Regions from separate parts of the Paenibacillus sp. J23TS9 genome, predicted to be linked through region 2. Evidence: riboswitches for the same ligand, from Rfam matches in the RefSeq annotation. Region 2 holds a riboswitch; each other region holds the start of a gene.
The links. Region 2 has a riboswitch for cyclic di-AMP ahead of KJS65_RS05375 (3D domain-containing protein). Riboswitches for the same ligand answer to the same signal wherever they lie in the genome.
Positions count from the first base shown of each region.

Region 1: linked by a shared signal. The riboswitch ahead of KJS65_RS14355 (alpha/beta fold hydrolase) and the one ahead of KJS65_RS05375 (3D domain-containing protein) in region 2 are both predicted to bind cyclic di-AMP.
Region 3: linked by a shared signal. The riboswitch ahead of KJS65_RS29245 (C40 family peptidase) and the one ahead of KJS65_RS05375 (3D domain-containing protein) in region 2 are both predicted to bind cyclic di-AMP.

Region 1 is NZ_BOSG01000001.1:3,055,654-3,066,375, forward strand. Features, by position in the region: gene KJS65_RS14335 (penicillin acylase family protein) at 1-537, opposite strand, end outside; gene KJS65_RS14340 (NupC/NupG family nucleoside CNT transporter) at 758-1,939, opposite strand; gene deoD (purine-nucleoside phosphorylase) at 1,994-2,704, opposite strand; gene KJS65_RS14350 (AcpB/EbpR/MafR family transcriptional regulator) at 2,833-4,260, opposite strand; gene KJS65_RS14355 (alpha/beta fold hydrolase) at 4,282-5,103, opposite strand; cyclic di-AMP (ydaO/yuaA leader) riboswitch at 5,258-5,422, opposite strand; cyclic di-AMP (ydaO/yuaA leader) riboswitch at 5,496-5,694, opposite strand; gene KJS65_RS14360 (DMT family transporter) at 6,091-6,996, opposite strand; gene KJS65_RS14365 (winged helix-turn-helix transcriptional regulator) at 7,218-7,601, shown strand; gene KJS65_RS14370 (LysR family transcriptional regulator) at 7,801-8,703, opposite strand; gene KJS65_RS14375 (helix-turn-helix transcriptional regulator) at 8,780-10,722, opposite strand, start outside.
Region 2 is NZ_BOSG01000001.1:1,093,239-1,103,960, forward strand. Features, by position in the region: gene KJS65_RS05340 (glucose-1-phosphate adenylyltransferase) at 1-610, opposite strand, end outside; gene glgB (1,4-alpha-glucan branching protein GlgB) at 799-2,841, shown strand; gene glgA (glycogen synthase GlgA) at 2,838-4,274, shown strand; gene KJS65_RS05355 (alpha-glycosidase) at 4,356-6,104, opposite strand; gene KJS65_RS05360 (transporter substrate-binding domain-containing protein) at 6,706-7,518, shown strand; gene KJS65_RS05365 (amino acid ABC transporter permease) at 7,604-8,263, shown strand; gene KJS65_RS05370 (amino acid ABC transporter ATP-binding protein) at 8,250-8,972, shown strand; cyclic di-AMP (ydaO/yuaA leader) riboswitch at 9,260-9,415, shown strand; gene KJS65_RS05375 (3D domain-containing protein) at 9,423-10,085, shown strand; gene KJS65_RS05380 (polysaccharide deacetylase family protein) at 10,185-10,722, opposite strand, start outside.
Region 3 is NZ_BOSG01000011.1:28,560-39,281, forward strand. Features, by position in the region: gene KJS65_RS29235 (hypothetical protein) at 1-288, shown strand, start outside; cyclic di-AMP (ydaO/yuaA leader) riboswitch at 554-693, shown strand; gene KJS65_RS29240 (C40 family peptidase) at 699-1,163, shown strand; cyclic di-AMP (ydaO/yuaA leader) riboswitch at 1,551-1,688, shown strand; gene KJS65_RS29245 (C40 family peptidase) at 1,693-2,184, shown strand; gene KJS65_RS29250 (GNAT family N-acetyltransferase) at 2,429-2,920, shown strand; gene KJS65_RS29255 (c-type cytochrome) at 3,077-3,436, shown strand; gene KJS65_RS29260 (4a-hydroxytetrahydrobiopterin dehydratase) at 3,521-3,826, opposite strand; gene KJS65_RS29265 (hypothetical protein) at 4,017-4,310, opposite strand; gene motA (flagellar motor stator protein MotA) at 4,650-5,450, shown strand; gene motB (flagellar motor protein MotB) at 5,434-6,243, shown strand; gene rluF (23S rRNA pseudouridine(2604) synthase RluF) at 6,332-7,036, opposite strand; gene KJS65_RS29285 (ATP-binding protein) at 7,051-9,345, opposite strand; gene tadA (tRNA adenosine(34) deaminase TadA) at 9,689-10,195, shown strand; gene KJS65_RS29295 (hypothetical protein) at 10,285-10,722, opposite strand, start outside.

The DNA.
Region 1 (10,722 bases), 2.0 Mb from region 2:
CCCCAGGATCGTAAACTCAACCGGCAGTGATTTGGATTCTTTTGCTTGCTTTATGTAATTGTTCACGCCTTGCGCATACCATTCCAGTACATTCTTGGATTCCTCCGAATAGGCAGCTAAGGAAGCCTCAGCCGCTCTACGCAGACCGAAGCTGCGAAAGAATTTATCGCGGTCGATCGCTTTTGCCCCCACCACTTCACTCAGCTGTCCGGAAGCCTGCCTTCTGCTCAGATCCATCTGAAAGATGCGGTCCTGCGCTGTCACATACCCTTGGGCAATATACAGGTCCTGCTCACTTTGCGCCTCGATATGCGGCACGCCGGATTCATCCCTCCATACCGTTACTTCTTTTTCCAGTCCGGAAATGTGGAGTTCGCCCTTAATGACCGGCAAACTTTTATTCACCAGCCAGTACACGTATCCACCTGCGCAGGCAATCAAAAGCACAATAATCAGAACAATGATTCCGACGACGCGCGGCCAGCGTTTTTTGCGCGGTTTGACGCTCGGAACGGTCACTGCGGCCAAAAGCTTCATGCAGGACTCCCCCAGACTCTAATGGTTATTTATGGATTCTCATCCATTATAGGGGGTGAAGCGCTTTCATTCAAGATGACGGAGCATCCATCCAAGAACTTACAGCATCAACAGGCATACGAATAATGAAATAGGAGTTAATATACATATAAAAACCAGGCTGCTGATGATCAGCAATCCTGGTTTTTTTTGCATTCAGTCCTATAAAAAAATGATCATTTTAAAATACTATGCTGATAATGGTTGCCGACAAGAAGCTGACCAGGGCCGCACCGTACAGCAGCTTCAGGCCAAACCCCGCGACCACATTGCCCTGCTTCTCATGCAGGCCTTTAACGGCCCCGACAATCGTTCCAATGGAACCGAAATTCGCGAAGGAAATCAGGAACACCGAAACGATCGCTTTGGTGCGCTCGCTGAAATCCCCTTGGATTTTCACGAAATCAAGCATGGCTACAAACTCATTGGCCACAATTTTGGTAGCCATAATGCTTCCCGCTTTGATCGCTTCATGCCAGGGAACCCCCATCAGAAAAGCGAATGGCGCCAATACGTAGCCCAGCAAATTTTGAAACGAAATTCCGAAAATGCCGCTGAAAATACCGTTGATCATGGCAATCAAGCCGACAAAGCCGACCAGCATGACGCCGACGATGACGACCACTTTAAAGCCGTCCATAATGTATTCGCCAAGCATTTCGAAAAAGGTCTGTCTGGTCTCTTCCTGTACTTCCAAGATATCCTCTTCCGGCTGAACCCGGTACGGATTGATGATGGAAGAAATAATGAAGCCCCCGAACAGGTTCAGTACGAGCGCAGCCACGACGTATTCCGGTTTCAGCATCGTCATGTACGAGCCGACAATGGACATCGACACCGTGGACATGGCCGAAGCGCACAGCGTATAAAGGCGTTCACGCGGCAGCAGCCCGATCTGCTTTTTGATGGAAATGAACACTTCGTTTTGCCCCAAAATCGCCGAGGCTACCGCGTTGTAGGATTCCAGCTTGCCCATGCCGTTGACCTTGCTCAGCGCGAGGCCGATGTATTTGATGATGAACGGCAGAATCTTATAATGCTGCAATATCCCGATGAGCACCGACATGAATACGATCGGCATCAGCACATGGAAGAAAAACGAATGAATGCCTTCATTGACAATGCCGCCAAACACGAACTCTGTACCCGCATTCGCAAAATCCAGGATTTTGGCGAATCCGTCCGCAAACCCCCTTACCAGAAATTCGCCGACGTTTGTTTTGAGAAGAACCAATCCCAGCACGATTTGCAGGATAATCATCACGAGGATAGGGCGGAATTTAATATTTTTCTTATCAGAGCTGGCCATCCAGGCAAACGCCAACACGACGGCCAGTCCAAGCAAAGCGATCACATATTTCATGTTGCTCCCCCTTCGTACACGTGAATATAATCACAAACTCTTTGAGTTTGAACTTTAGGCCTCCGCTATAATGGTGTCCAGCGCGATCTCGGCCATTTGATTAAACGACTGCTCACTGTCTTTATGTGCGGACCGCTCGTTCGTCAGCAGCTGGCTCCCTACCGTTAGAATCGACAACGCTTTAACCCCATACTTTGCAGCCAGGGTATACAGCGCCGTACTTTCCATCTCCACGGCCAGTACGCCGAACTCCATGAATTTGTGCAGTCTTGCCATGGTCTCCCTGTAGAACTCGTCGGAATTGTAAACGTTCCCCACGAATACGTTGGCACTGGAGGCCTTTGCCTGCTGGTAGGCCTTCATCAGCATGCCAAAATCGGCTGAAGGCGCGTAATTGCAGCCCATAAATATTTTCTCCGTCATGTTGCTGTCCGAGGAAACCGCTTGTGCGAGAACGATGTCCCGGATTTGCAGATCCTTTTGCATAGCCCCGCAGGTGCCGATCCGGATAAGTTTCTTCGCGCCGTAATCCCGGATCAGCTCCGTAACGTAAATGCTCATCGAGGGATTGCCCATCCCCGTCCCCTGCACCGAAACAGAAACTCCTTTATATAACCCGGTATAACCGTACATTCCCCTAACCTCGTTATAGCAGCGGGCGTTCTCCAGGAAATGCTCGGCAACGAATTTGGCGCGCAGCGGATCGCCAGGCAGCAGAACCCGTTCCGCGATGTCTCCGGACTTGGCTTCCATATGAATACTCATGTTGTTTTCCCCCTTCAAGATGGCTGTCTGCGAATCGTAATCGCTTACAATATTCATCTTAAAAGGAGCCGGGCGAGGAAACTAGTCCAATTACCGCCGTTGCAAACGGAAGAAAAAGGACCAAGCGCTCAGCTAAGCAGCTCCAGTCGGATATTTTCCAGATCTCTTTTCGTTGGAATCGTTGAAATAATGACCGTCGGAATGCGGGACAAGGAAACGGGGATCGTGCTGATAATGAAATCGATCTGATGCTGCGCAACGATCTCGTCGGTTAATCCGTGCAGAATCGAGGTCTCGATCGTCAGATCATCGCCTATTTCCCTCTTGATCAGATTCGCGACGTAATGCCGGACCGAAAATTCTTCACCGACGATGAGAAAAGCCTTCTTGCTCTTATATCTGAGGCTCGAGCTGATAATAAACGCAAGTTTGGTCAAGTGGTAATCGTTGCATGACATGGCGGGGAACAGCTTCTGCCAGCTGTGCATGCAATCCGAAACGGTTTTAAAAATGGGCTGTTCTTCCTTCAGGATATAATCGGTCAGATGGCTGTGGGAGACGGCCATTAATTCGGGAATGGCATGATCAATCCGCAGCTTGTCAATAAATTCATGGATTTCTGCCCGAAAACGCGGACCTGCATTTAATGTGGGAAACGCCTTGGACAACAACGGAATAAGCTGCTGGGCCATGCGGCTTCCCTCTTCCGTTGTACGCTTCTCACCGTCTTTTAGTTGAATCCCGTCCCGTTCATGATACTGGCTGAGGCTGAACATCGACTGCAGAAAATAAATCTCATCGCAGGTTAGCTCAACTTGGTAACGCCGCATCAGCTTTTCGGCGAGGCGATTGATCGGCCCGTAAAATACATTATGCTCCCATGCGTAGCTTCCGCCGTTCAATGAGACGCCATGCCCGCCCCGAACCCTTTCCAGTACAATGGCCAGCAAAAAAGATAAATTGCGCTTGGAATTCAAAAAATAGATCATCCCGCTCTCCTGCTCGATCTCCGTCACCCAACCGTCCAACTGCCGTTCGTCCATACCGGGAAATGGCCAGCCCTCCGTTGGGTACGCCTCGGTAAATAACTTCCATAAAAAATACCGGACATGAATCTCGCTTCCTTTGAGGGTGGGTGAGGAATACGTCATTCGCAGATGAAAAGGGCGAAGTTCATCCCGATTGAGATGTATGATCCACTTTTTAAAGGACGAGAAGCTCATAAAAAGAGCTTCGGCCATTTCTTCGGCGGATCTCTTCCCGTTATGCGCAAGAACAAGCTGCATCAGGCGGAAATAGGAAGTTTCCCTGAAAAGAGCCGCCAGGACTTCGCGGACGGTCGCACCATGCCTGTCGCGGTGAAAACTGATCCCTCTCCCTCTCGACACCTCCACATGCATGGATTCGGGGAGCAGCGGAGCGGCCTCCTCCACGATTTTCTTGATGGATTTGCCGGATACACCCAGCTCCCTTTCAATCTCCGCAAGCGTAAACCAGCGTTCTTCCCGATCCAGCATGCCCAGCAGCGACTTTAATTGTCTGTATTCCTTATTCATTCCATCACCTGCATCCCAAATTCAGACCAACTGCTTTTCCATCCTGAAAATGCGCTGGTCGATCAAAAAGTCAAGCAAAACACGGTTGAATTGCTGAGGCTGGCACAGATGGCTCGGATAAATGGCATCCTCTATGACAGCCTTCTGCGCACAGGCGAATCTCTCCGCCGCCTTGTTCATCTGCTTGACAAACCATTCGCTCTGTCTGCCAGCCACGCATAAAATAGGCATCCTCAACCGGGATGAATTCGAATCGATGTCGATTTTCAGCAATGCCATCCGCTGTTTGATCGATTCCGTCGGCCGCTTGTGGAACAGTTCATCCCTTAATATGCTGTACGCAGGTACCCAACGATTATACGTCACCCGCAGCGAACGGAGGAAAAATTCGGCAGGAAGATAATAAGACAACCAGCTGCATGCTTCGATAATTTTCCAAATACCGTTTTTTGTCCCAAAAGGACCATAAGGGCCATAAAAATAGCTGTCCACCAGAACAAGCGCGTTAACTCTATCCGGGTGGGACGCTGCAAATTTTTGCACAAGCAGACTGCCGCTCGAGCAGCCTACCAAGGTAATCTTAGGGATATTAAGCTTTTCGAGCAGTTCAGATAAATCTTTACACTGGGTATCTATAATGTCCTCAACTTCCACATTTAATTTCCCTGAATTCCCGTAGCCTCTTAAATCCAGCACAATGACTTTAGCCCTTTTGCTGAAATATTCGACCTGCGGCTCAAACATATGGTGAGTCGAAAGATGTCCGTGAATAAAGACGATAGGCACGCCGCTGCCATGTGTCTCATAATATAATGTTGTTCCGTTCACTTGGATGTTGGGCAACTTCCTTCTCCTCTCTACCTAGCATGATGTACATAATGCCTTCCTTCAGACAGATAAAAAAACAACAAAAAAAGAAGCATCGAAAAGAGGACCTCTCTTCAATGCTTCTTTGGGCAAGACTAAAAAAGCCTTGTTCAAAAATGCATATATACAGGTTGCCTCTCTTTAAACGCTTGCGAGGTTAGCTGACGGATTCGGACTTAAAAGAGTAGCCCTACTCAAATGCATGAGATTCACCCCATGTGACAATGTTCATAACATCATCACGGCCGGTTCCCCCGCTTTCCGCTATCCAGCGGAAATTCAGCGAAATAGACATCGATTCAATTTGCGCACAGAAAAACACAGAGCGGTTACCCTGTGCTTTAAGTCTAAAAATTCACAGTTTCACTCCTCTCTCATAGCAACGCTTACGAGGTTAGCTGACGGATTCGGGCAGTGAGAGTTGCCCTACGGAACCAGTCATGTCATTGACAAACCTGATCCGATTCACCCCTTGCAGTGACATCATCCCGTACTCTGACAGGATAATCGCTCAATGCTGTTGTGGTTCCCCCGCTTTTCACAATGAAAACTCAGCGTAATTCAAAGACGTACCTTTAAAATTGTTAATAATGAACTGAATATACGCCTGAGCAGGCGAACTGTAAAGCATGGGTAATACAGAATTCGGGGCTATTTTGATACCTTTGATTGAATACCCATCACTTATCCGGTTTTGTCATTCAATTGCTTCCTTTATCTCTATTTCTCTTTTGTTTATGTTCCTTGTGTATCCAAATCACAGCATTATGGCAAAATCCACTGGCAGTATTTCTAGAAAACCTATAAAAAAACCGCCTTCTGAAGTGTTTTCAGTGGCGGTTTTCATGTTTTTTACTACTTGTATCGTAATCTTACTTATAATAAAGTGCTAAATCTTTAGGCACATTAAACGATCAACTTTTGGGGGCAGGAAGGAGACAATATTCGGTTTTCACCCTAAAGTCAAACTACTTTTTTTTGCTGAACCATAGCCGATTCTTTAATTTGAAAATTCCCCGACAGATATAATCCCAAAAGCACAATTACGGTGGCGATGACACCATACCATGTAATGGGTTCACCTAGTACAATGGCAGCAAGGATATAGCCTGCGACAGGATTTAAAAGCAGCCAGTTATTTGCTTTGACGGCATCCTGCTTTAACAAATAATACCAGATGCTCATACTAATAATTGAGAGACCGAAGACAGACCAAAGAAGGTATTCTACAAGATGGATATCCAGGTTGATAGGCTTACCAGACTCTAGGAAAAGAGTTGGGATCAATAAAAGAATGCCTCCGATGAATACCTGCCACGCGTTTATCACTAGGTTAGGCAGCTGTAAATCAGCTTTTTTGAAAATGAGGCTTCCAACAGCCATAGAGACCATCGCAAAAGTAAGAAACAATATGCCGCTTAGGGTGGCATGACTGCCAGTCAATGACGGGAAAGTCGCAATGAACAGACCAATGACGGAAACTACCATACCCACCCACTCTTTCGGCCGAATGTGTTTTCCCATGAAAATCAGAGAAAAGAGCGCAAAAAGGAAAGGGTTGATCGGGAGAAAGAGATTAAATATTCCAGCGGAAATGGTCCGAAGAGCCAAATTGCCTAACCCAACAAACAACGTGGTATTTAATAAACCCATCAAAATTAAAAACTTCCATTCTCTTTTGTTTGGTAAAGTATATTTCCCCTTTTTAAAGCCGTAAATATATAGCAGCAGCAACAACCCGGCGATAAGAAAACGCAATGTCGCTAATGTTAATGGGGGCGCTGATAGTAAGCCGATTTTCATAATAATAGCTCCAGATGAATATAAAATAGTAAAAATTATACCTATTAGCAAACCTTTCAAGCTCATGACGATTAACCCTTCTCTCTTCAGTAATCTTTACTTCATATGTCCACTTACGGTCCTTCTCCCAAAGCACCTCCATCCTCTGACGCATGATCAAACCATCCTTCCCAAATGAAAAGCGTTGTTGTTACCGCTATATAATATGATGTATACTCGAATTATAATAGTACGCATAATTTTATAATATAGTATTAAAAATCAAACTATTGGAGGTGTAGGGGCTTTTGGGCGATCAAAGGAAGAAGAGCAGCATTACTCCGAGTACGGAAGGGTGTCCTGTAGAAACAACTTTAGATGTAATTGGGGGAAAATGGAAAGGAATCATTCTTTATCATCTTATCGATGGTCCGAGAAGATTTAATGAATTCCGCCGCCTCTATCCGGGAATAACGCAATTCATGCTTACACTGCAGCTCCGTGAGCTTGAACGGGACGGCATTGTTCACCGCGAAGTTTATAAACAGGTGCCTCCTAAGGTGGAATATTCACTGACTGAATTTGGAAGAACGTTGGAACCAATCATTTTGTCCATGAGGAATTGGGGAGACACCTATAGAGATAGACTTCATGATATTCGAATATTATCGCAGCAAGGGGAAGAGGTTTGAAGTGATCTTCTAAGGATACAAACACGAGACTAGAATTGAAGGCCACTCCCGGCGGGGCGGCCTTTGTCGTAAACAAAATGTTGTAGTTTTATCAAAAAGATTGATAATTAAGGTTTAGTAGTTGTGGTACTTCTGACCATTGCAAAAAGGAGATTAGAACATTCTAATCTCCTTTTTCATTAACGGCATACAACATCCTTTACTCGGAAATTGCGTCATGAAGCGCCTCGATATAAGCTGTCGCCAGCTTGGACAAGGCCGCATTGTGATGACAAATCCAGCCGACATTGATGGTTTCTTCGATATCCAAAGGGACAGGGATAATCTCATTGCCATTTAGATCAGCACTCAGAACCCCTGTAGAAATCGTATAGCCATTCAGACCAATCAGCAGATTGAAAAGTGTAGCCCGATCATTGACACGAATGCTTTTTGGATGTGAAAGGGTGCTCAAAATTTCCTCTGAGAAATGAAAAGAATTAAACTCTCCCTGCTCAAAGGACAAATAGGGATAATCCTGGAGCTGATCGATGGTTACGACGGATTGCTTGGCAAGAGGATTATGGATACTGATAAAAATATGCGGTTTAGCCGTGAACAGACTCGTAAATTTCAAATTCGCATCCTTCAGAAGTCTGTTTATCACCTTGCTGTTGAACTCATTCAGATATAAGATGCCAATCTCGCTCCGCTGGCTTTTGACGTCCTGAATAATTTCATGGGTTTTGGTCTCTCGCAGAGCCAGTTCATACTCATCCTGACCATACTCTCCCACCAGGTTTACAAAGGCATTGACGGCAAAAGCATAATGCTGGGTCGATACGGAAAAATGCTGAGGCGAGGGCTTGGCGTTCAAGTAGCGGCTCTCCAGCAGCTCCGCCTGCTCAATCACCTGCCGGGCATACCCCAGAAACTCCGCCCCTTCCTTGGAAAGAGATATACCTTTGTTGGTACGCTCGAAAATCTGGATCCGGATTTCTTCCTCCAGATCCTTGATTGCATTCGAAAGACTCGGCTGGGATATAAATAGCCTTTTGGCTGCTTCATTCATAGATCCGCGGTTAGCGACCTCGATCACGTATTTCAGTTGCTGTAGTGTCAATGTTCTGATCCCTTTCTCTGGTTCAATGCTATTTTCATTATAATCTATCAGATGATCGGATTTTGCAAATGTAATTTCAAATCGCGAGCCCTACATATTCGTCCGGCTTAATTCCTTCATATCGGATAAATGCCCGTTTAAAAGAATACAGATTTTGGTATCCTACCCGGCGGGCGATTTCATCCATGGCGTATGTTTTCTCTCTCAGCAATTCTTTGGCCATTTCCATGCGCAGCCGGCATAAATAGTCATAGAAGTTGATACCTGTCACCTCTTTAAATATTTTGGAAATATTGGATACCGACATCTGAAATATTTCCGCCAGATGTTTTAACGAGATGTCCGCGCATGTATAGTTTTGATTCACGTATTGCAGCAACTGGCCGCCAACGGCAATCGTTGATGACGTGTTAGAATACCGGTTTCGCTCGCATATTAATGTGCCTACTTCAAATACGTAGCTCCACATCTCTTCGATGTCCGCCGCCATAGCTTTGCTCTTGAATTGTCTGGCGTAGATGCCCGTATCAAGATTCAACTCGTGCAGCACCCTCAGCATCGTCTCCATTAATAGAGATACCAGTTTGAACGTGCAGGCATCGGGCAGCTGACGTTTCCTATTCTCCGCGCTTATTTCGTGGAGTATTTGTATGGACATGTCGAGATTTCCGATCTTCAAGTTATTGATCAGCTGAACCTCCCAATCCGTCGGATAATAATAATCCACTCCTGCCTGGATCGATTCCTCCTGCAAACCCTGAAGATGCTCTCGTGAAAATAAGGTATACTGCAGACCTTCATTCGCTGCATAATACGATTTACTGATGCCGACAAGCCCCTTTTCTACCGTTCCATGCAAGACATCGGGTTGAAATCCGCAGGTCTGTTCAATTTCCCCTGCAATTTCGGAAGCAATTCGCTCCATCATTCCATCGTTTCCAAATGCGTTTTCGGAAGACATGATCAAGGCTTTATCCGCATTGGTCACCTCGAACAGCTCATAGTCCAGCCGATAACGGCTCATCACCTTTTCAACAATCACGATCGTCATCATTTCGATCTTCCGGATTTTCTCGAAATCAGAAAAATCGCGAATGACGTGAAAGCTGACAAGCATCGTGCCATAATGCATATCCTCGGTATAGCTGATTCCGAATTTTTTCAGTCCGTTCATGTCTTGATCGCCCGTAAAATATCCTTTAAGCAAGCGGTGAAACAAGTTCGCCTTAGCTGCGCTTTCGTAGTCCTGCATGGATTGTTGCAGCTTCCGGTTTTCATGCAGCAGCCTGTCGAACGAATTTTCGATATAATTGTATTCTGAACCAAAGACAAGACTCTGTTTGGCATCCTCGTATCGAACCGAGCCAGACAGCTTGTTCAGCAAGATTCCGAGAGGACGATAGCTGACTTTGGCTAACAAGAAAGCCGAACACATGCCAACAGCGATAGAAATCATAATAGCAAGAAGAGAACCAAATAGATTGTTGATCCCGATGACACTGGAATCGAAATAGGAAATCCTGTATTGCAGATCGCTGGCCTGAGACGGCAGAACAAGCTCGTAGCTTCGCCGATCATCAAGAATCCCTTCAGCCGCGTTCCGCGTTTGCTTGTAAAGGGTGAAGCCGTGAGCGGAAATGATGATATCCTTGGATTCGATACTTCCGAAACGGCCGATATATTCGGAAAAGTAAGCGCTATCAATAAATAGAACCAAAACCGCACGCGGGTGATTGACGACCTCCAAGCTTTGAAGTACGGGAATCACGCGCTTGCTGCCGCCCCAAAGCTTCATGGTCACCGGTGGCATGATTTTGAAATACTGCTGTTCCTGAAGGGAGCTTTCGATCATTTGTCGGGTATCCGCGTCGAAGACGGCTATTGTGGAAAAGAAGTCACTTTCCGGATAGGTGCCCAACGAAGACAGGACCTGCTGCTTTTCGGGAAAAATAATCGTTCCGAAGGAGAGGATATTCAGCGAACTCACATCATTTTCCAAACTCTTTCTGATTTCAAGCA
Region 2 (10,722 bases):
GACGGCGAAGATAATCCCATTGGAAAAGATAAATGCCCATGGAAGCCAAATTGCTTTCCGGTTCTGCAGGTTTTTCTGCAAATTCAGAAATGCGGAGCTCATCGTTTACACTCATCACTCCGAAACGGCTCGCTTCTTCCCAAGGAACCTCCATTACGGAAATTGTGGCTTCGGCTCCTTGCTGCTTGTGAAATTGAAGCATTTTATTGTAATCCATGTGGTAAATATGATCTCCCGAAAGAATAAGAACATGTTCAGGATGTTGACCGTCTATATATTCAATGTTTTTATAGATGGCGTCAGCTGTTCCTAAGTATTCTGCGGATCCTGTATTGTAGGAAGGGAGCAGGGTAATTCCGTTCTCTCCTTTATTCTGGAGACCCCATGGTTCACCTTCTCCGATATGTTTATGGAGCGATTCTGCCTCATACTGTGTAAGGACACCGATCGTATCGATACCCGAATTCACACAGTTGCTGAGAGGAAAATCGATTATGCGGTAGCGACCGCCAAAAGGTACAGCCGGCTTTGCCTGTTTAGATGTCAGAGGTGCGAGTCTGCGGCCTTCACCTCCGGCAAGCAACATGGCGATGCAATCTTTCTTATTCATGTCGTTTCCCTCCCAAAAATTTGTCAATGTAGTACATACATAAACGATTGTCAGCCCCACTGAAACGATTATATTGAAAAATAATTGAAAAATTACAAATTTATTTTTCAAGAAACATTTTCTCGTTTATTTTGGCTAGAATGGGGTAATGGTTTAGGTGCACTATATTTATAAAGCAGGTGATCTTATTGGCTAAAATAAACAATCTAACCGGACTGCCGCCTACAGATGAAGATATATACTTATTCCATGAAGGGACCTCCTACCACAGTTACAGAATCTTGGGCGCTCATCCTGCTGTGGAAGAGGGTTTGGAAGGCGTCCGGTTTACCGTTTGGGCTCCGCATGCCCGGCAAGTCGGTCTGGCATCCGACTTTAACGGTTGGGACGGAGTTGAGGATTCATTACATAAGATACCCGATTCGGGCGTTTGGACTCGCTTTTTCCCCGGCATAACGACAGGTACTTTTTACAAATATGACATTGAAGGACCGAGCGGCGAACGCTTTTTAAAAGCAGACCCCTATGCCTTTGAAGCTGAGCTCCGTCCTGCTACCGCATCCGTTGTATCCGATTTAAACGGCTATGCTTGGCAAGATGCAGCCTGGAGGCGAAAGAAGAAGGGGCTTTACAGCAAGCCCGTCAATATTTATGAGGTTCATTTGGGAACCTGGAGGCAAAAGGAAGATGGAACGCTATACACCTACCGGGAGATCGCCGACTTACTGATTCCTTATATCAAACAAATGAAATATACACATGTAGAATTTATGCCGCTCGCTGAACATCCTTATGATCTGTCATGGGGATATCAGTGCACAGGATATTTTGCTGTCACCAGTCGTTTTGGATCACCTCAAGACTTTATGTATCTTGTAGATGCATGTCATCAGGCCGATATCGGGGTCATCATCGATTGGGTCCCTGCCCATTTTACGAAGGATGCCCATGGTCTGCGGATGTTTGACGAAACACCTTTGTTCGAATATGCAGATCCCCTGAAGGCCGAAAAACCAGGCTGGGGTACGCTAAGCTTTGATTACAGCAAGCCTGAGATTCATTCGTTTTTGATTTCCAATGCCTTGTTTTGGCTGGATCTATTTCATATTGATGGTCTCCGTGTCGATGCCGTTACCAGCATGCTGCGTCTCGATTTTGAGAAAAAAGAAGGACAATTTCATTTGAATGAGCATGGTGGTATTGAAAATTTGGAAGCTATATCATTTTTGCAGAAGCTCAATACAACAGTTTTTAATTACTACCCGTATACACTGATGATGGCTGAAGAATCAAGCGCATGGCCGGGTGTCACTTCCCCTGTGGATGAGAATGGGCTTGGCTTCAATTACAAATGGAATATGGGCTGGATGAACGATACGCTGGATTATGTGGAAGCATCATTTGAAGATAGGCCTTCCAAGCATCACTTGCTGACTTTTCCGATTGCATATGCTTATTCAGACAACTATGCACTGCCGCTCAGCCACGATGAGGTTGTCCACGGTAAAAAGTCCTTGCTGGGTAAAATGCCCGGAGATTACAGCCAGAAGTTTGCAGGACTCCGGATTTTGCTGGGATATCAAATGACGCATCCGGGTAAAAAGCTGCTGTTCATGGGTAGTGAATTCGGACAGTTTATCGAGTGGCGCGACCAATACGAGCTGGATTGGCTGCTTTTGGAATATGATGCACACCGGAAGATGCAGACCTATACGGCAGAACTGAATCAATTGTATCTTGAAGAAAAAGCCCTGTGGGAGCGGGATCATGAACTGGAGGGATACCAATGGATCAGTCCGCATGACTCCAAACAGAGCGTCATCTCTTATATTAGAAAAGGGAAGAAAGCCGGCGATACGTTGATTGTTTTAATCAACTTTCTGCCGGTGGAACGCAGGCAATACCGCATTGGGGTACCCCGCCCCGGCAAGTATGTACCTGTTTTCCAAAGCGAAGATGAAAGATATGGGGGACGAGGTGCTTCTATTTTGGAGCCGATTCTGACCGAGAAAATAACTTGGCATGAACAATTAAACAGTTTGGAAATCACTTTGCCCCCACTTAGTTTTATTGTCTTGAAGCGTGTAACGGTCAGCCGTCAATCGGAACCATCGGCAATCAAATTAGAACAAGGCAAAAAAAAGAACTCCAAGGTATCGGCACGCAAACAGAGTGCATCAAAACAATCTGAAGAAGCCATGGCATCCAATGAAGGAGGAAATGAAGTATGAAGGTATTATTTGCTGCCGCAGAATCGGTACCATTCATCAAGACAGGAGGGCTCGCCGACGTTATCGGCGCCCTGCCACAGGCTTTATACCGCAGTGGGGTTGATGTCCGTGTCGTGCTGCCCAAATATCGCGGAATTCCGGAGAAATATCGCAATCAAATGGAGCATTTGGGTGAAATTTATGTTCCGGTTGGCTGGCGCAGCCAATATTGCGGTATAGAAAAGCTGATGTATGATGGTATTACTTATTATTTTGTGGATAATGAATTCTACTTTGGCCGTGATGCTGTATACGGCTATGGGGATGACGGTGAACGCTTTGCCTTTTTTAACCGGGCGGTGCTGAAGCTGTTGAAAACTATAGACTTTCAGCCGGATGTCATCCATTGCCATGATTGGCATGCGGCGCTCATTCCAGTGCTGCTCAATGCACACTACCGTCATGATCTTTTTTATTATGAAATCCGGACTGTTTTCACGATACATAATTTACTGTATCAAGGCATTTTTCCGTTTAATGTCCTCGGTGAGCTTCTAGGTCTGGATCATCGGTTTTTCACTGCGGACGGCCTCGAATACTACGGAAATGTCAATTTCATGAAAGGCGGTATCGTGTATTCGGATCATGTCACGACCGTCAGTCCAACTTACGCAAACGAGATCCAGACGGCTCATTACGGATACGGACTGGAAGGGCTCCTGTATTCACTTGGTCCCAAGCTAAGTGGTATTGTGAACGGGATAGACACCAAAAGCTATAACCCGGCGACTGATCCTCATATTGCACTCAAATACCGGTCAAGCCTTTCCAAGAAAAGAGAAAATAAGAAGTTGTTGCAAGAAGAACTTAACCTTCCGGTATCAGCCGATATCCCGATGATTGCGATGGTGACACGGATGGTGGATTCCAAAGGGTTGGATTTGGTTGTACGAGTTTTGGATGAGCTGCTGACAAATGATGATATGCAGTTTGTGATTCTGGGTACGGGGGATGGACAATATGAGCATTGGTTCAGGGAAGCCGGACAGCGTCATCCGCAAAAGATGTCTGCCCAGATCACTTTTAGTGAGGCGCTCTCCAGGAAAATATACGCTTCAAGTGATTTATTCCTGATGCCGTCCAATTTTGAGCCCTGCGGGATCAGCCAGCTGCTTGCCCTGAGATATGGCAGTATTCCTGTGGTCAGGGAGACCGGCGGACTTAATGACACCGTTCATGCCTATAATGAATTTACGGGGCAAGGGAATGGCTTCACTTTCACGAACATCAATGCTCATGATATGATGCATACTGTTCGCCGTGCTGTTGCCTTTTATCATCAGCCAGAGCATTGGAATAAAATTGTGAAGAATGCAACTAGCGGGGATTATAGCTGGAACGTATCTGCCAAGGAGTACAGTGATATTTACGAGCAGGTTACAGGTAAAAATTAAAAATGTCTCTCGGTGAAAAAGGAGCATTCCAGGTCTTTTGAAAAGACCCTAGGAATGCTCCTTTTTATGTGTGCAGCTAGCCTATTTGGTAATATTCCGATATAAAATCCGATAACCGAATGGATCCAGAGTTACATTCATCATTCCATCCGCTGGTTTGACTTTCTCATTCGTTAGAGCATCGCGCCAATCCGAAGTGACCATTGGATGGGAGAGCGTTTGTTTTTGATTTGTATTGTTCATCCAGATGGTGAAGTGAATGGAGTCATCTGCACGTTCATAAATGATGCACGGGTTGCCCTGATCCGCTTTCAGGAACCGGAATCTGCCTTCACGCAGCGCTTTATGAGTCTTGCGCAGATTGATCATCATTTTATAGAAATCATAAAGCTCGCGATCCTGTTTATTCGGATCCCAAATCATACACTTGCGGCAATCCGGATCGCCATTACCTGTGATGCCGACTTCATCGCCATAGTAAATACAAGGCGTTCCCATATACGTAAAGAGGAATACGACGGACAATTTCAGCTTCCGCTTATCGCCGCCAACTCGCGTCAGAAGGCGTGGTGTATCGTGGCTGCACAGCATGTTAAATACAACTTCGTTAGTCTGCTGCGGATAACGCATGAGAAGCGAGCTCATACGATCTGAGAATGTGGCTCCGTCCATGCCGCCATTAAAGAATTCGAGCACCTTGTCAGCAAACGGGTAATTCATAACCGAATCAAATTGATCACCGACAAGCCAGGAAAGCGAGTCACTCCACACTTCACCCACGATATAAGCTTCCGGATTCACATTTTTGACGACTTTACGGAAGTCACGCCAGAAATGATGATCGACCTCATTGGCAACATCTAAACGCCATCCGTCGAGTTTTATCTCCTTAATCCAATACTCCGCCACATCAAGCAGATATTGCTTTACTTCGGGGTTTGCCGTATTGAATTTAGGCATATTTCCATAAAATCCGAAGGTATCATAGGTGGCAATACCGTTTTCCACACGGGCAGGAAAATGATTGATATGGAACCAATCGGCATATTTTGATTTTTCACCATTTTTGAGGACGTCCTGGAAAGGAGGGAAGAGCTCACTGCAGTGATTGAACACCGCATCCAGCATCACGCGGATTCCTTTTTCATGACAGACCTCCACCACCTCTTTCAACAACGCATTGTCACCAAATTGAGGATCGACCTGCTTATAGTCTACGATGTCGTATTTATGATTGGATGGCGATTTGAACAAAGGGGTAAAGTATATCGCATTGATTCCGAGATCCAGCAGATCGTCCAAATGGTCGAGAACGCCTTTTAAATCGCCACCGAAGAAATTATCGGTTTCAGGCTGACCACCCCATGGCTGCGTTCCTTTTGGATCATTCCCAGGATCTCCATTAGCGAACCGCTCGGGAAGTATTTGATAAAAAACAGCATCCTTGGCCCAATCCGGTACCTTAAACACATCGATTTCATGTATGTAGGGGAATTCATAGTAACCGCCTGTTGGGGCAGGACAATCATGGTAAATTCCGCTGTCCAGCATATAGATCGACTCGGTCCCGGCGGTTACACGGAACGCGTAGGTTAGTCGTTTGTATTTAGGGAGCACCGAGGCCTCCCAAAAATCAAACATCTCGTCGGATGCTGCTTTTTCCATTGTAATTTCAAAGTAGGTCGAGTCCCAGTCGTATTTATCACCGGTCATGGCGACAACGGTATCCACGTCGTTTTTTTTGGTGCGGACACGCAGGTGAATGGTACGTGGATCGTATGCATAGGCCCACTTGTCACGGGGCACATGATAAAGAGCTTCGAGCAGCATGACTACACCTCCAGTTTATTTCTAGCTATTTAATAACCGAGAATCCGGAATAATGAACCATAGCCGAATGCTTTTATATTGTATTTATTATGTGCAGATGATGGACACATCATTGCTCTAGCTGTTATGTTAAGCGCAATAAGGTCTTGTGGATTTATAAAAATACATAAATGAATGAAAATAAACGTTAAAAATCATTGAAATCTGGGTTATAACATGTAGGCAGAATAATTGTACGTTCTAAAACAAGGTATTAAATGGAAAAAAACAATGTATATCCCGAGTTGCATTCATTGTTTTATTAATGAGGAGCAATACTCGATATATATATTTATAACTGAAACTTTTCAAGCAACAATCCTTCCAAAAGCCCGTACCAACAGTACTTTCGATTATTAACCAACGGATTATAATAATGCTCGAGTAATGTTCCGATTTACAAATTATTGAAAATGAATGTATTTGTATGAAAATTACATTGCATAATCATGCAGACTGTTGTACTATAAAACATGTTTTCCATTGGCTGATGACGATCAGTCAACATGCTCATACTATGGCTAATACAACTTACGAAGAATGTGAACAGGAGAGATAGATCATGAAAAAATGGGGTATTTTAACGGCATGTTTGTTGCTGACAGGAAGCTTGCTTGCAGGCTGTGGAGATAAAAATTCAGATCAGGCGTCCGTTTCAGATAATGGGGGAAGCAAGACAGAAGCGAAAACAATTGTACTCGGGACAAGCGCCGATTTTCCTCCTTATGAATTTCATAAAATGGTCGGTGGCAAAGACCAGATTGTAGGTTTCGATATTGAGATCGCCAAGCAGATCGCAGCCGATATGGGAGCGAATCTGGAAGTTAAGGACATGGATTTTAAAGCTTTGCTCAGCGAATTATCGAGTGGACGTGTGGACTTTGTCATCTCGGGTATGACACCGGATGAGAATCGCAAGAAGGAAGTGGATTTCTCCAATAACTATTACAAAGCCGAGCAGGCTGTTGTGATAAGAGATAAGGATAAGGATAAATATTCTACGATGAAATCGCTCGAGGGCGTATCGTTTGGGATTCAAACAGGTTCCATTCAAGAGGATATTGCGAAGACAATTCCCAATGCGAAAATTACCGGTCTCAGTAAAATTAACGACATCATCATGCAGCTTAATTCTGGACGAGTTGATGCATCGATCATGGAAAAACCGGTTGCCGAAGCCTTTTTGAAAAATGTTAAAGGTCTCGCCATCGCTGATGCGGTCCCTGATTATAAGGAAGACGGCTACGCAATTGGTGTTAAAAAAGGCAACACGGAGCTGGTTGATCATATCAACAAAACGTTGGACCGCTTGAAATCAGAGAAAAAAATAGAACAATTTGTATCTGAAGCCAGTGATCTTGCTGCTCAAAAATAAGTAATGTTGCGATTACAGAAAAAATAGCGGATGAGCGTTCGCTATTTTTTTGATTGCAACACTAGAAGGAGGATGTAACTATTTCATGAATATATTTGAAACGTTCTGGGAATACCGGTCTTACTTTGGCCATGGCATCCAGTATACATTGCTGCTTGCAGCGATCGGGGTCGTTTGCGGGTTTATCCTTGGCTTGCTTGTTTCCATGCTGCGGATGTCCCGATTCTGGCTGCCGCGGTTTCTGGGTACGGTATGGGTAGAATTCCTTAGAGGTACCCCTATGCTGGTGCAGCTCTTTATCATCCATTACGGTCTCGTATCGTTCGGGATCAAATTAACAGCTATTGAATCCGGCGCCATTACTCTCTCGATTAACAGCTCCGCTTATCTGGCTGAAACATTCCGTGCCGGCATTCAGGGTGTGGACAGGGGACAGGCTGAGGCAGCGCGTTCTTTGGGAATGAGCAAAGGAATGACGATGAGATATATTGTTCTTCCGCAGGCGGTGAAAAGCGTGTTGCCGGCTATCGGGAATGAATTTATTACGATTATAAAAGAATCTTCGATCGTATCTTTTATCGGCGTCACTGATCTGATGTACCAGGCACAGGCCGTTACCACCATTACCTATGAATCACTCAAGCCGCTTCTGATTATCGCAGCTATTTATTTCGTGATGACCTTTACATTGTCCAAGCTGCTTGGTTTGTTCGAAAGGAGGTTAAGTACGGATGATCACCGTTAAGGATCTGCACAAGTCGTTTGGAAAGCTTAATATCCTAAAAGGCGTGAATATTGAGATCGCCAAAGGGGAAGTTGTTGTTGTCATCGGTCCCAGCGGATCGGGAAAAAGTACATTCCTGAGATGCCTCAACATGCTTGAAACTCCGACAAGCGGAGAGATTGCGTTTGAAGGTGATTCCATTACGGATAAAAAGCATAATATCAACCTGACACGCGAAAAAATGGGGATGGTATTTCAGCAATTCAATTTGTTTCCGCATAAGACGGTTCTTCAAAATATTATGCTTGCCCCTGTAAAGGTGAAGAAAATGCCGCAGCCGGAAGCTGAGAAAATCGCTCTCGATCTCCTGCAGACGGTCGGACTTGCGGATAAGAAGGATGCGTACCCGTCGCAGCTGTCCGGGGGACAGAAACAGCGTATCGCCATTGCCCGCGCGCTGGCCATGCAGCCGCATGTCATGCTGTTTGACGAGCCTACATCTGCGCTCGACCCTGAGATGGTGGGTGAGGTGCTGGAGGTCATGAAGAAGCTCGCAGAAGGCGGCATGACTATGGTGATCGTAACCCATGAGATGGGTTTTGCCAGAGAGGTCGGTGACCGTATTGTATTCATGGATGACGGTCAGATCATGGAAGAAGGTACTCCATCTGAGGTATTTGGTAATCCGAAAAATAGCCGTACCAAAGATTTTCTTAGCAAAGTACTCTGATGACTTATGACTCGAATGCTTCATATAAAAAGCTCCGCTGCAGGATTACATCTGAGCGGAGCTTTTTTTAATGGAAAGATATAGAAAGAAATATAATGAAGATTTCAATTTAAGTTTACATAATATTGATGATGTTAACTAAATGAAAAAAATGTAATCATTTATTTTGATGAGATCTTGTTTTTTCTAGAGGTTTTAATAACAATCTTCGGCTGATAGAGGAAGTTAGACCTTGAATAGTTGCAGTATGGTAACATTTTCAAGCGCACAGGTTACAAAATTGTGATATATTGAGTAAGCCAAAACTTTGGAATGCAAAGTGCGGGGGAAAATTTTTACCGTGAAAGACTATTGTCACTCGGGGTGAATCGTTATTGTAACGTAGGGTTGTCTCCTCAATCCGAACCCGACAGCTAACCTCGCAGGCATCGATGATTTTAAGGAGGAACTATGAAGAAGAGATTTAAGAAAGTTAAAATTTTTGCAGCAGCATTGGGCATTACCTTGACTGTACAAGCCGTACCTATTCACGCGGACTCTGTACATGTAACCAAAGAAGGCGACACTTACTACACGCTATCGAAACAATTAGGCGTGAATATGAATCAGCTGATGAATGCAAATCCTAACGTACAAGCGACGAACATCTATGAAGGCATTAAGCTGAATATTCCGGGTGACAACACAATGAAGGCATATGCGGATGCGGATTCTGCATCAACGATCACAACCGCGTCTCTGAATGTGAATTCGGATCAAAAAGTCGTAGAAGCATGGGGAAAAACCTTTACTTATAATAAAACGCTTAACGTGAAAGCAACGGCATATTCTGCAGCTGCAAGCGAGAATGGAAAATGGGGTGCGGTTGATTACTTCGGTAATCCGCTTGAACTCGGTACAATCGCAGTAGACCCATCCATTATCCCGCTTGGCACAAAGGTGCTTGTCACAGGACATAACTTCGAAGGTCTTCCTAAAAAAGCTTTTGTAGCTACGGCCAGAGATACTGGCAGTGCCATTAAAGGGAACCGTATTGATATCTTTGTTCCGGGCAGCCCGCAATCCGTCAGCGAATTTGGTTTCCAGGACGTTCAACTATACTTCATTAAATAGTAGTATCGTTTTTTACTGACATAATGATATATACCCTATTTCGCTTTTACGCAAACAAGCAGCTCTTACCATTTGCAAAAATGGAGAGCTGCTTGTTTTTTATTTGTCCTTTTGAACTTTTAGCAGTTTGGGTAAAGTCACAAAAGTATATCCTTTTTTCTTTAGTTCGCGGATGATTTCCGGTAAGGCTCCGATCGTTCCGGATAAGTCCGAAGAGCTGCCCCCTCCGGCATGCTGAAGAATGATGGAGCCCTGCCCGGCTGTGGTCATTACGTTTCTTTTCACAGCCTCTTTGCTGATGCCTTTCCAGTCCAAGGAATCGACATTCCAGTTGACGATTTTATATCCCTCGCGTTTGGCCCAGCGCAGCTGGTTCTCCGTAATATCACCATAGGGAGGACGGATCAATTTAGGTTTATAGCCGGTAATGCCATACAGGATTTTCTCTGTCCGGATGATTTGATCCATATATTCGGCCATCGTCAGCTTATGGAACTGTGGATGGTTATAGGAATGATTCCCGATGACATGTCCTTCCCGTACAATTCTGGCTACCAGGTCAGGATGCTTTCTGGCCCGGCTGCCTACAACGAAGAACGTGGCCTTTACTCCATTCTGGGACAATATCTTTAGAATT
Region 3 (10,722 bases), on a different contig from region 2:
CTCAATCTCTTTATGCAGTTTGGCAAGACCGGCGGTACCGGCCTCCTTGCTCCCTTATGGCATTGTCTGCGCGGTTCGGCACCTTTAATCGGTATTTCGATTGTGCTTGGTATAACTAGTCTGCTCCTATTTAGTATCTGTACAGGCATCTCATTAATCTGGGCCGGGATCATCGCGCTCATTCTCCAGCAAGGCTATCACCTGGTCAGCTGTATGATGAGATTATGGGGTATTTCCGCCAAGTTTGATCTATGGCATCATCAGGCTCACAAAAATATAGAAAAATAAAAATTCTAATGGTTAATTTTTTGTCATCACTTCAATCCCTTGATAGAAGAAAAACCCCACCCTTCCACAAGGAAAGGGATGGGGTTTTATTTGTTTTTAAGTGCCGGATGTATTTGCCAAAGCGGCATTCCTCTGATACAATAATCCGGTACGAACTTAGTAACAACTTTGTAATAATTACTGTAACTATTCAAATTGTGCTGTAAACGAATTTCAACAACAACTACCAATTAATAAGATACCATGCCACCAGTCACTTTCAGGTGCTTGATCAAGGCCGAATTCCTTGGCACCAGGAAGCGGGGGAACCACTTTGGGTGAATTGATCTCGTAACAGAGGGATCATAGGGGACTACCTTCTACCGAATCCTTAAGCTAACCTCGCAGGCAACCGGAAGGGGTTTATGTTTTTGAAAAAGAAGTTTGCAGCAGCCGCACTTGGCTTAACACTTATGTTCTCGATGGGAACCAGCGTATTCGCGGATTCATCACTGAATAATGTTGTCCATAAAACGATCGGGGTTACTTACAAAACCGGCGGAACCACCACAAACGGGTTCGACTGTTCTGGTTTTACACGTTATGTATTTCAAAAGCTGGGTGTTTCCATTCCACGCCAATCCAGCGCCCAATTTAAAACAGGCACCGCAGTCTCCAAGAGCAACCTGAGAGCTGGAGATCTGGTATTTTTCAATACGACTGGCGCAGGCGTTTCCCATGTCGGAATCTACGTTGGTAATGGAAATTTTGCACATTCATCCTCTTCCAAGGGTGTTACAATCAGCAAACTAAGCAACAGTTATTTCGCCAACCGCTACATTGGCGCCAAACGAGTCATGAGCACTGCTAAATATAAAGCAGCTGTCTACAACTAATACTTACCCATAAACATACGTAATACTTACACGCCCGCGCTGGAGATTTTTGCCGAAATCCCCTACCGCGGGTTTCTTGTTACCTATTAGACGTATGAAACGGCTAATAGGTAACAACTTTTCATAAAAAAATTTATAAAAACTTCAAATATCTTTTCTCGCTTACCCCTCAATTACCCATCCCATCAACAAATAAACATATTTTCCTATAAAATCATCTAAATATTTCCTTATTTCTAAAAAAAATTGATTTTTTTCGCTTATTAATGATAGAAACAATTGCCAAATTAAAATTCCTTTGTTACAATAGTCCCAGTGAGTTAGTAACAACTTTGTAATCTTTGCAGAACCGTTTGAAAAAGAAACGTTTCCTGATTTATATAGTGTAGAGAATATATGCCGAATTTCCTCACACTAGGGAAGCGGGGGAACCATTACGGGTGAATTGATCTTGCAACAGAGGGATCATAGGGGACCTTCTACCGAATCCTTAAGCTAACCTCGCAGGCACCGGAAGGGGTATATTTGTTTGAAAAAGAAGCTTGCAGCAGCAGTCATGAGTTTTGCAATCGTATTTACCGTTGGAGCCGGAAGCGCTTTCGCAGACTCCAAAATGGACAAAGTCATTGATGATGTTATCGGTACGAAATACAAAACCGCAGGAACTACAACGAGTGGCTTCGACTGTTCCGGATTTACAGCATACGTATTCAAACATCTGGGCATTAACCTGCCGCATCAATCCGGATCACAGTTTAGTATGGGCTCGGCCGTTTCCCGCAGCGACCTGAGAGCAGGAGATCTTGTATTCTTCAATACCTCTGGCTCCGGCGTTTCCCATGTCGGAATCTATGTCGGCGACGGAAAGTTTGCACATGCCTCCACATCCCGCGGAGTTATGGTTAGTTCGCTAAGTGATAGCTACTACGTCAACCGCTACGTTGGCGCGAAACGAGTCATGAGCACGGATACTTATCAAACCGCCGCCGTTGATTCCGAAGACAATGATGACGTGCAGTAATGCTTTTTAGCATCTGCCAGGTTTGAACGAAAGCCCGTACCTTGAGATTTTTGCCGAAATCTCAAGTAGCGGGTTTTTTTGTCGGCATCTTTGCTGTATTTAATTACCAGGAACTGCCTACATTATTTCATTACCCCTCCTACTGGTAAATAAACATGTGAAATGACAGAGGTAAGGAATATATTTTAAAATATTTTCAAATCCTAAGGATCAGCGCTTTCTCTAACAAAAGGGGGCCTACGCTATGAGCGTTTCAAAAGATGTTTTCACTGTTGTTCCCATGAATCATGAGCAAGCTGAGATTTGCTGCAGTTGGAGATATGAACCACCTTACGACCGGGTTTATGGCTGGCTTCCTTGGGAGCAAATGGAGGCGCTCGGAATTGAGCTTGGAGATCCTGAAGTACGGAGACAGCAGTATATGTCTGTTCTGGACGCTGAGAGGGCTCTATGCGGCTTTGCACAGCTCTTCCCCATGGTGAATGTTATACGGCTCGGAATCGGCATGAGGCCTGATTTATGCGGACACGGACTGGGTAAAAGCTTTGTACATGCTATCATCCAGGCAGCGAGAACACGCTATGCCGGACTGCCTGTAGATTTGGAGGTCCAAGACTGGAATGAACGTGCCATCCGCACCTACCTTAAGGCAGGATTTGAGATTACCGACACTTATGAAAAGCAGACACCGGAAGGTATCGGCCGTTTTCACTGCATGGTCTATAAAGAAGATTAAATTGCGTCAATGATAAATGGTACAAAATTGTGTATTTTTAATGGCCTTTCCGCTGCTTTCGTTTACCTTTTTGTCACAAACTATTTGATGTACCGGCTTGTTCCGTTATAATGAAGAAATGAAGAACCGTAGTTTACATAGAAAGGACGAAAACGGATGCAAAAATGGATCTTGAGCGGTGTGTTAGCGATTGCATGTGTATTTGCCATCGTGCTCATGTTTACACTGCCTGGCAAAGAACAAGTTGCTGAAGAACAAAAACCAACGATGCCTGAAGTGACCATGGATGCTACAGCGGCTGAAGCAACGATTAAAGCCCAAAGCTGTATTAGCTGCCACGGTGACCAACTGCAGGGTGGTGTCGGACCTAACCTGCAAAAAATCGGCTCCCAGCTTTCTGCCGAAGAAATTTATACGATCGTTACTAAAGGTAAAGGCGGCATGCCTTCATTCAAAGACAAGCTGAAGAGTGAAGAAATTGCTAACGTAGCCCAGTGGCTCGCAGCCAAAAAATAATGATCCTTAAGAAATAAAAAAACACGCTTCGAGACCGTGAGGTCTTACCGAAGCGTGTTTTTTTTGCTGTACGAACGCCTGAGTCTAGCGTTTCTCGCCTGAGCGCATCTTTTCGAACAGTTCATTAAACTGATGCGCTTCCTTGATGTCAAGGGCGGTAATACCACCGTCATCCCAGGACGTCAGGCGTAATGTTACATTCTTATAATCAATCGAGATAAAAGGATGATGATCGAAGGCTTCAGATATCGCAGCAACCTCGTCGACAAATGAAATCCCCTTCATAAAGTTGGAAAAAATAAATTTGCGCACGATCCAGCGCCCTTCTTCCAGTTCCCAGCCTTCCAACTTCGCTAAATGTGCTTCCACTTCTTCTAGCGTATAAACCATATTCTTATTTCCTCCCTGAAACCAAACACCCTTCATGCAAGAGCGTAAAGGATGTGTCTTTACCTGGCTTTCCTTAACTTTTTCCATTGTATTCCGGTCATTAAATATTTATGAATATGGCCGTCCTCAAGGCCAAGCACTTGTTATATCTTAACACGCCAGATATTCAAAAATCCATTCGGCCCATGGACTAGATGAGTGGGACTACGGTCAGCTCCTCATCCCCGATCAACAGGTTAATGCGGTGGTTATCCTTGTCATACATAACGACACCGCTTCCAACTTCAATGACAGGCTCAGCACCCAAACCATAAAAGAGATCTTCCGCCAGCGCCTCATGTACCTCCCGCTTCTCATCGGGACTCAGCTGCTGCCATTCACCTTCTTCCATTTCAAAAAACTGATAGCTGTCAGGGATCTCACCCACTGCATTCGTCAGATCCTTCAAAATTCCGTCATAATCACGTCCATGCTTAACTCCCATAGCTATTCCCTCCGTCTGGTTACATATCGCCCTGATCTATGCAGGTCCCAACTCCGTTTGCTTTCAAATATCCCGATTTGTTCTGTCGATAATGAACGTCTGTTTTATCTATAGTTCATTTTATATAGGGTAGTGCTTGTATATTGGCCGTTTTAACCAAGCGATGATAGGACTGATGAACCCCTTTGTTTCATTATAACGGAAAAATCCCCTTAAAAAAAAAGAGAATCCTGACGATAAATAATATATTACGTTTCTTGGTGCAGCACATCATTTTGCAAGGATGCAAACATGGTGCACGAAAGGATTCAATTTTATTTCTCATGGATGAGGTGTGCAATGGAAATTTCAACAATTATCGGCCTGATACTCGGTTTGGTCTCGGTCTTTGTCGGCATGATACTCAAAGGGGCACCTTTGATATCTCTGCTTACCCCCGCCGCTTATGTCATTATTCTCGGGGGCACGGCCGCTACGTTATTTATTGGTTTTCCAATGTCAGAGCTTAAGAAATTTCCTAAGCTGCTGAAAATGGTATTTGTTAAGCAACGACTGGTAGAGCGCCGTGATTTAATCACAATGTTCATGGAATGGGCGTCCATTACCCGCCGTGAAGGACTTCTTGCCTTGGAAACCAAGGTGGAGGAGATCGATGACGACTTCCTGCGGAACGGCATGCGGATGATTATTGACGGCAATGACCAGGACTTTGTGCGTGATGTTTTGATGGAAGATATCACAGCTACAGAAGAACGGCACCGTGCGGGTGCACTGCTCTTTTCCCAAGCCGGTATGTATGCTCCTTCTCTCGGGGTGCTCGGGGCCGTTGTCGGCCTGATCGCCGCCCTGACCAAGATGGAGAATATGGGCGAGCTGGCGCATGCGATTGGTGCGGCGTTTATCGCGACACTACTTGGTATTTTTACAGGCTATGTGCTGTGGCACCCGATTTCCAACAAGCTGAAACGCTTATCCAAGAAGGAAATCGAACTGAAACTCATGATGATCGAAGGACTGCTGTCCATTCAATCCGGGGTTTCCACAATTGCAATCAGTCAAAAGCTTTCCGTCTTCCTAACCCCTTCCGAGCGCGCTCAAATGAATGAGAAGGAGGCTGCTGCAGGTGAGCAAAAAGACTAGACATGAGCCTCATGAGGAGCATGCCGATGAATCGTGGCTCCTTCCCTATGCCGACCTTTTGACCCTGCTGTTGGCGCTGTTCATCGTGATGTACGCTATGAGCGCCACGGATAACAAAAAATTCGAAGAAATGAGCGAAGCTTTTAACACAGCGCTCAGTACCGGCAATGGAGTTCTGAATTTCAGCTCGGCTCTGCCTTCGGACAAAAACCTCGATAAAGGCAAGAAAAACAGCGAGGAAAATGTCGTAAACAATGCCGACAAGCAAAAACAGAAATCCCAGCTGGCGAAACAGGAACAAGAAGACCTGGAGAAGCTGAAAAAGCAGCTCGATCAATATATTAGCAATAATGGACTGACCACTCTGCTCAATACGAAGCTGAATCAATCCCAGCTGACGATTACGATCAGTGACAACGCACTCTTTGCATCAGGCAGCGCTGTCGTGAAGCAGGAATCCCGGCAGTTAGCCGGAGCGATCAGCAATATGCTGCAGCAGTTCCCAACCTATAATGTGGTCGTGTCGGGCCATACGGATAATATGCCAATCTCTAACAGTGAGTATGCCTCCAATTGGGACTTAAGCTCCGACCGGGCGCTTCACTTTATGAAGATTCTACTGCAAAATGCAAAACTTGATCCGGTAAAATTCACTTCAACTGCTTATGGAGAATTCCATCCTATCGCTTCTAATGCGACGGACGCAGGCCGGGCGAAAAACCGCCGGGTTGAAGTGTCCATCATCCGTAAATATACGGATGAATCACAGCAAACATCGGATAAAACCAAATAACAACTTAAAAAGCTAAAAGCTGTATTATTCGTTATATACGATAAATACAGCTTTTAATCGTTATTTTCATTATTTAGCGTGATGGCCTCTACTGAAGTTCGTAATTGAGCAAACCGCTGAGTTCCTTTTTCTCAGCATCGGTCAAATCGCGCCATTTTCCCTTTGGGAGAGATCCCAGGGTGATATTCATAATCCGGATGCGTTGAAGCTTCCGCACGCTGTATCCAAAGGCGCTGCACATTCGGCGGATCTGCCTGTTCTTTCCTTCTGTCAAAATAATTTTGAACACCCGCTCGGATACACGTGTAATGATACATGGGCGTGTCATCTCACCTAGGATCTTCACGCCTCCGGCCATCCCCGTTAGGAATGAGGTCGTAATGGGCTGATCGACCGTCACGATATATTCCTTCTCATGCTTGCCCTCGGCCCGCAGTATTTTATTGACGATATCCCCGTCGCTGGTCATGAGAATGAGCCCTTCCGAATCCTTGTCCAGCCTTCCGATCGGAAAGATCCGCTCGGTATGCCCTACAAAATCAACGATGTTGCCTTTGATATGCTGCTCTGTCGTACTCGTAATGCCCACAGGTTTATTCAGGGCAATGTAGACATGACTTTTATTCTTCTCATTCAGAGGACGGCCGTCAATGCGCACATCATCCCCTTCCTCCGCTTGGCTGCCGAGAACCGCTGGCTCGCCATTAATGGTTACTTTACCGCTCTCTACCCACTTATCCGCTTCGCGACGGGAGCAGAACCCTGTCTCACTAATAAATTTGTTAATCCGCAATGGGCTCTTCCCCCTTATGATTTGGTCTGTTCTGTATCTCCTGCCAAAGGCAATATGATGTCAACCCGGGTTCCTTGCCCCGGCTTACTGAATATTTCCATCATCCCCTTATGGCCTTCAATAATACCTTGGCTGATCATGAGCCCAAGGCCTGTACCATTTTCCTTGCTGGTAAAGAAGGGTTCACCCAGCTTCGGCATGATATGGCTCGGAATACCAATGCCCTGGTCGGTAATGGTTATCCCAATTTCCTCAGGATTTAGTCTGAATAATTCTATTCTGATGATACCGCCGTTTTCCATAGCTTCAATCGAGTTTTTGATGATATTAATAAAAACCTGCTTCATCTGATTCTCTTCGCAATGCACTTTGAAGTCCTCCTGCTCGAATTCAAATTTGAATTCGATGCCGAATAAATGTGCTTGGCTGTCGAGAAGAGAAATCACATCATTTAAAATACTCCGGATGCTCTTCACCTGAAATTGAATGGCCTGCGGCTTGGCCAGAATCAGAAACTCGCTAACGATCAGGTTAATCCGATCCAGCTCCGACAGCATAATCTCATTATGGAGCGGCGATAAGCGATTATTCTCACGCTGCAGCTGCAAAAATCCTCGCAGAGTCGTCAGTGGATTGCGTATCTCATGCGCTACGCCTGCGGCAAGCTGTCCCACCGTAGTCAGCTTTTCAGAGCGCCGCAGGAGCTCGTCCATCTTATTGCGTTCTGTCATATCTCTAGAGACGCTAATAAAAGAAATAATATTGCCGTCCTCATCCTTTACAGGAGCCGTACTTATACTTACCTCAACCAGAGAGTCATCTCTTTTCAGGCGCAGCGTTTCCGTTGGTGGCAGCTGATCGCCTAATCGCAATGCTTTCAGCCTCTGTTGCTCTTCATCCTCCAGGAAGTCGGGGACAATCTTCAGACGCCTACCGAGCACCTCGGAGCTGCTCCAGCCATAGAGATTTTCAAAGGCCTTGTTAACCTGAAGAACACGGCCTGACCAATCGACGGTATGGATCGCATCCGCCGTTTGCTGGATAATTGACTCCAAATGATCTTTTACCGATTTGTTCTCCTCTACTGCCTGCTTCAGCTGGTTCGTGTAATCGCTTAAGCTGGCGGTCATGGTATTAATCTTCGAGGACAGCAGACCCAGCTCATCCTTGCTGTTGATGATAAGAGGTGTGTCGAAATGCCCTTCCGATACATGCCTGACCTTCACCAGAATAGACTTAATCGGGCGAATAAAATAGCCGGCCAGCACATAACTTCCAATGATAACAACCAACAGCAGGACCGCCGATATCGCAATGTAGTTAAATAACTGTTCATGAAGGATCTGTGAAATGATCTGATAGTCCATGACAATGCTGATAATGTAAACCGATTGATCGGGATTAAAAACCGGAATGAAACTTTTAATTACCTTCTCCCCATGAATACGGGTATCGAATACAACATTGGAGCCTGTTTTAACGGCTTGGGATACGGCTTGCTTGTCCTTGGATACATCTCCGTAATTATAGGTACCATATTGAATCGGACGGTTTCGTAATTTTATATTAAAACTGTCAAATCCATTATCCGTCATGCGCTCATTACCAAATGTCTGCGGATTGATGCATGTGATCTCCAAAATTTGCGGGTTCACTACCTTGGTCTTGTCCAGGACAGCCTCTGGACTTACCATCTTGGCATAATCGTTGACGGCATCGCTTCTGATATAAGGGTCAATCATATAATTTCGTTTGCCATCATAGTAATAGCCCCATTTGTCGATATAACCGGGGTTTGATGTTGAATATTCAAAAGGGCCTGACCAAAACTTATCTATATACATTCCTTGTGATACCGTAACCTTCTGCATGTTAAACAGCTGTTTAAATGCAGTGAACCAAAATCCCCAATCCTGTGTGGACATGCCTATTTCCTTAGGATCAGAGGATTTAATAATGACCACATCTTCTCTAGTGCGCACCATAAGGGAAATATCGGTTACGCCTACTTCCTGGCTCAGCTTTTTAAGCTTGTTGTTGTCGATATCATGATAATCCTCCGGCAGCTCTTTGGCTGCCAATATCGAGGCCATCCTAAGCATTTCGCCGATCTGGCGCTCGACATAATCTGAACTGTATCGGCTTTGCTCAATGGATGCAGCGACCTGCCTGGCAGCGATAAGCATTTTGCTCTCACTGTCCTTCTTCAGATTGGCTTGTGTCGTGTAGAAGCTAAGAAGTATGTATAAAAGCAGTATCAACAACAAGGAGCCAGACATGATGAGGGTTATTTTATTTTTAATGGACAAAGGACCACCTCTTGGCAAGGAAAGCTCTGAAGCTAAATAAATACACCTTTCATCATAACTCCAAACCCTCTCATTTGAAAAGACTGCCTTAAAAACTGGATCGCTTCTTATAACCCGGAAAAAGCGGAAATTAATCACTTTAGATTGATATTCGGCTAATCCTTCTCTAAAATAAGAAGATGATTTATACACTTTATACACATATCCACATTTTATCAAGGAATAATTGTGGATAAATCTGTGAGTAACGAAATTGTTATCCACAAAAATATTCACAGCATGTTAACAACCGAATATTTGTTCGCTGAATAAACCGTTTTTTGACAAGAGGAGGCTTTTAACCTTGAAAGAACAACAGAAGCATCCCCTTACTGTGGATGAAACTGTGGATAAAGTTGTGCATGAGTATTGGATGAGGGAAGCCATGATGCAGGCTAAACTGGCTGCAGATATTGGCGAGGTTCCGATTGGGGCCATTATTGTGCGCGGGGAAGAAATTATCGGACGAGGATACAATCTCCGTGAAACCTCACAGGATGCCACCGCACATGCGGAAATTGTGGCCATCCGGGAAGCCAGCCAAACCATCGGAGCCTGGCGCCTACTCGATTGCCGTCTTTACGTGACGCTTGAACCTTGCCCCATGTGTGCAGGAGCCATTGTTCAGTCTCGAATTCCGCAGGTGATATACGGAACTGGAGATCCGAAGGCTGGATGCGCCGGTACACTGATGAATCTGCTGCAAGAGCCGCGTTTTAATCACCGCACGGAAGTTATTGAGGGTGTACTGCAGGAGGAATGCTCCTCCATGCTAACGCAGTTTTTCCGCAAGCTGCGTAAGAAGCCATAAAAACATCTTATCGGTTGATCCGAAAAAATATAAAAGGCCTGGCCGGGGTTCATCCCGGCCAGGCCTTTTATTGTATCGGTTTTCAGCGCTTAGTAAGACGCACTGCCCATTTGTTTTTGGAGCTCATCCATGGTGATAACTTCGCTGTCTTTTGGAATGCCGATTTTAAAGGTTTGTTTTTCGTTAACCTTGCTGTATTGGTTCGTCATTTGCATCGAAAGCATCATGTTATCCTTGGTTTCAGGATCATTCATTTCAACGTTGACAACAGCATCCTGGTAGGAAGGGAAATCCTTTTTGTCAATGGCTGTATTCACGTTAAACTGGTTAATCTTCAGGTAATTCTTAAGGTCGTTCAGCCCTTTACTGAGCTCATCCTGATTCGCCGAATTCAGATCTGATTTCGCTTTATCAATATCTTCTTTTGTCAGACCCAGCATTTCGCGGTACTCATCCTTCGCAACGATATCCAGAATTTTAGGCATCGCCTTGTTCACGAAGATTTCCGCTGCTTCCTTTACGTTCTC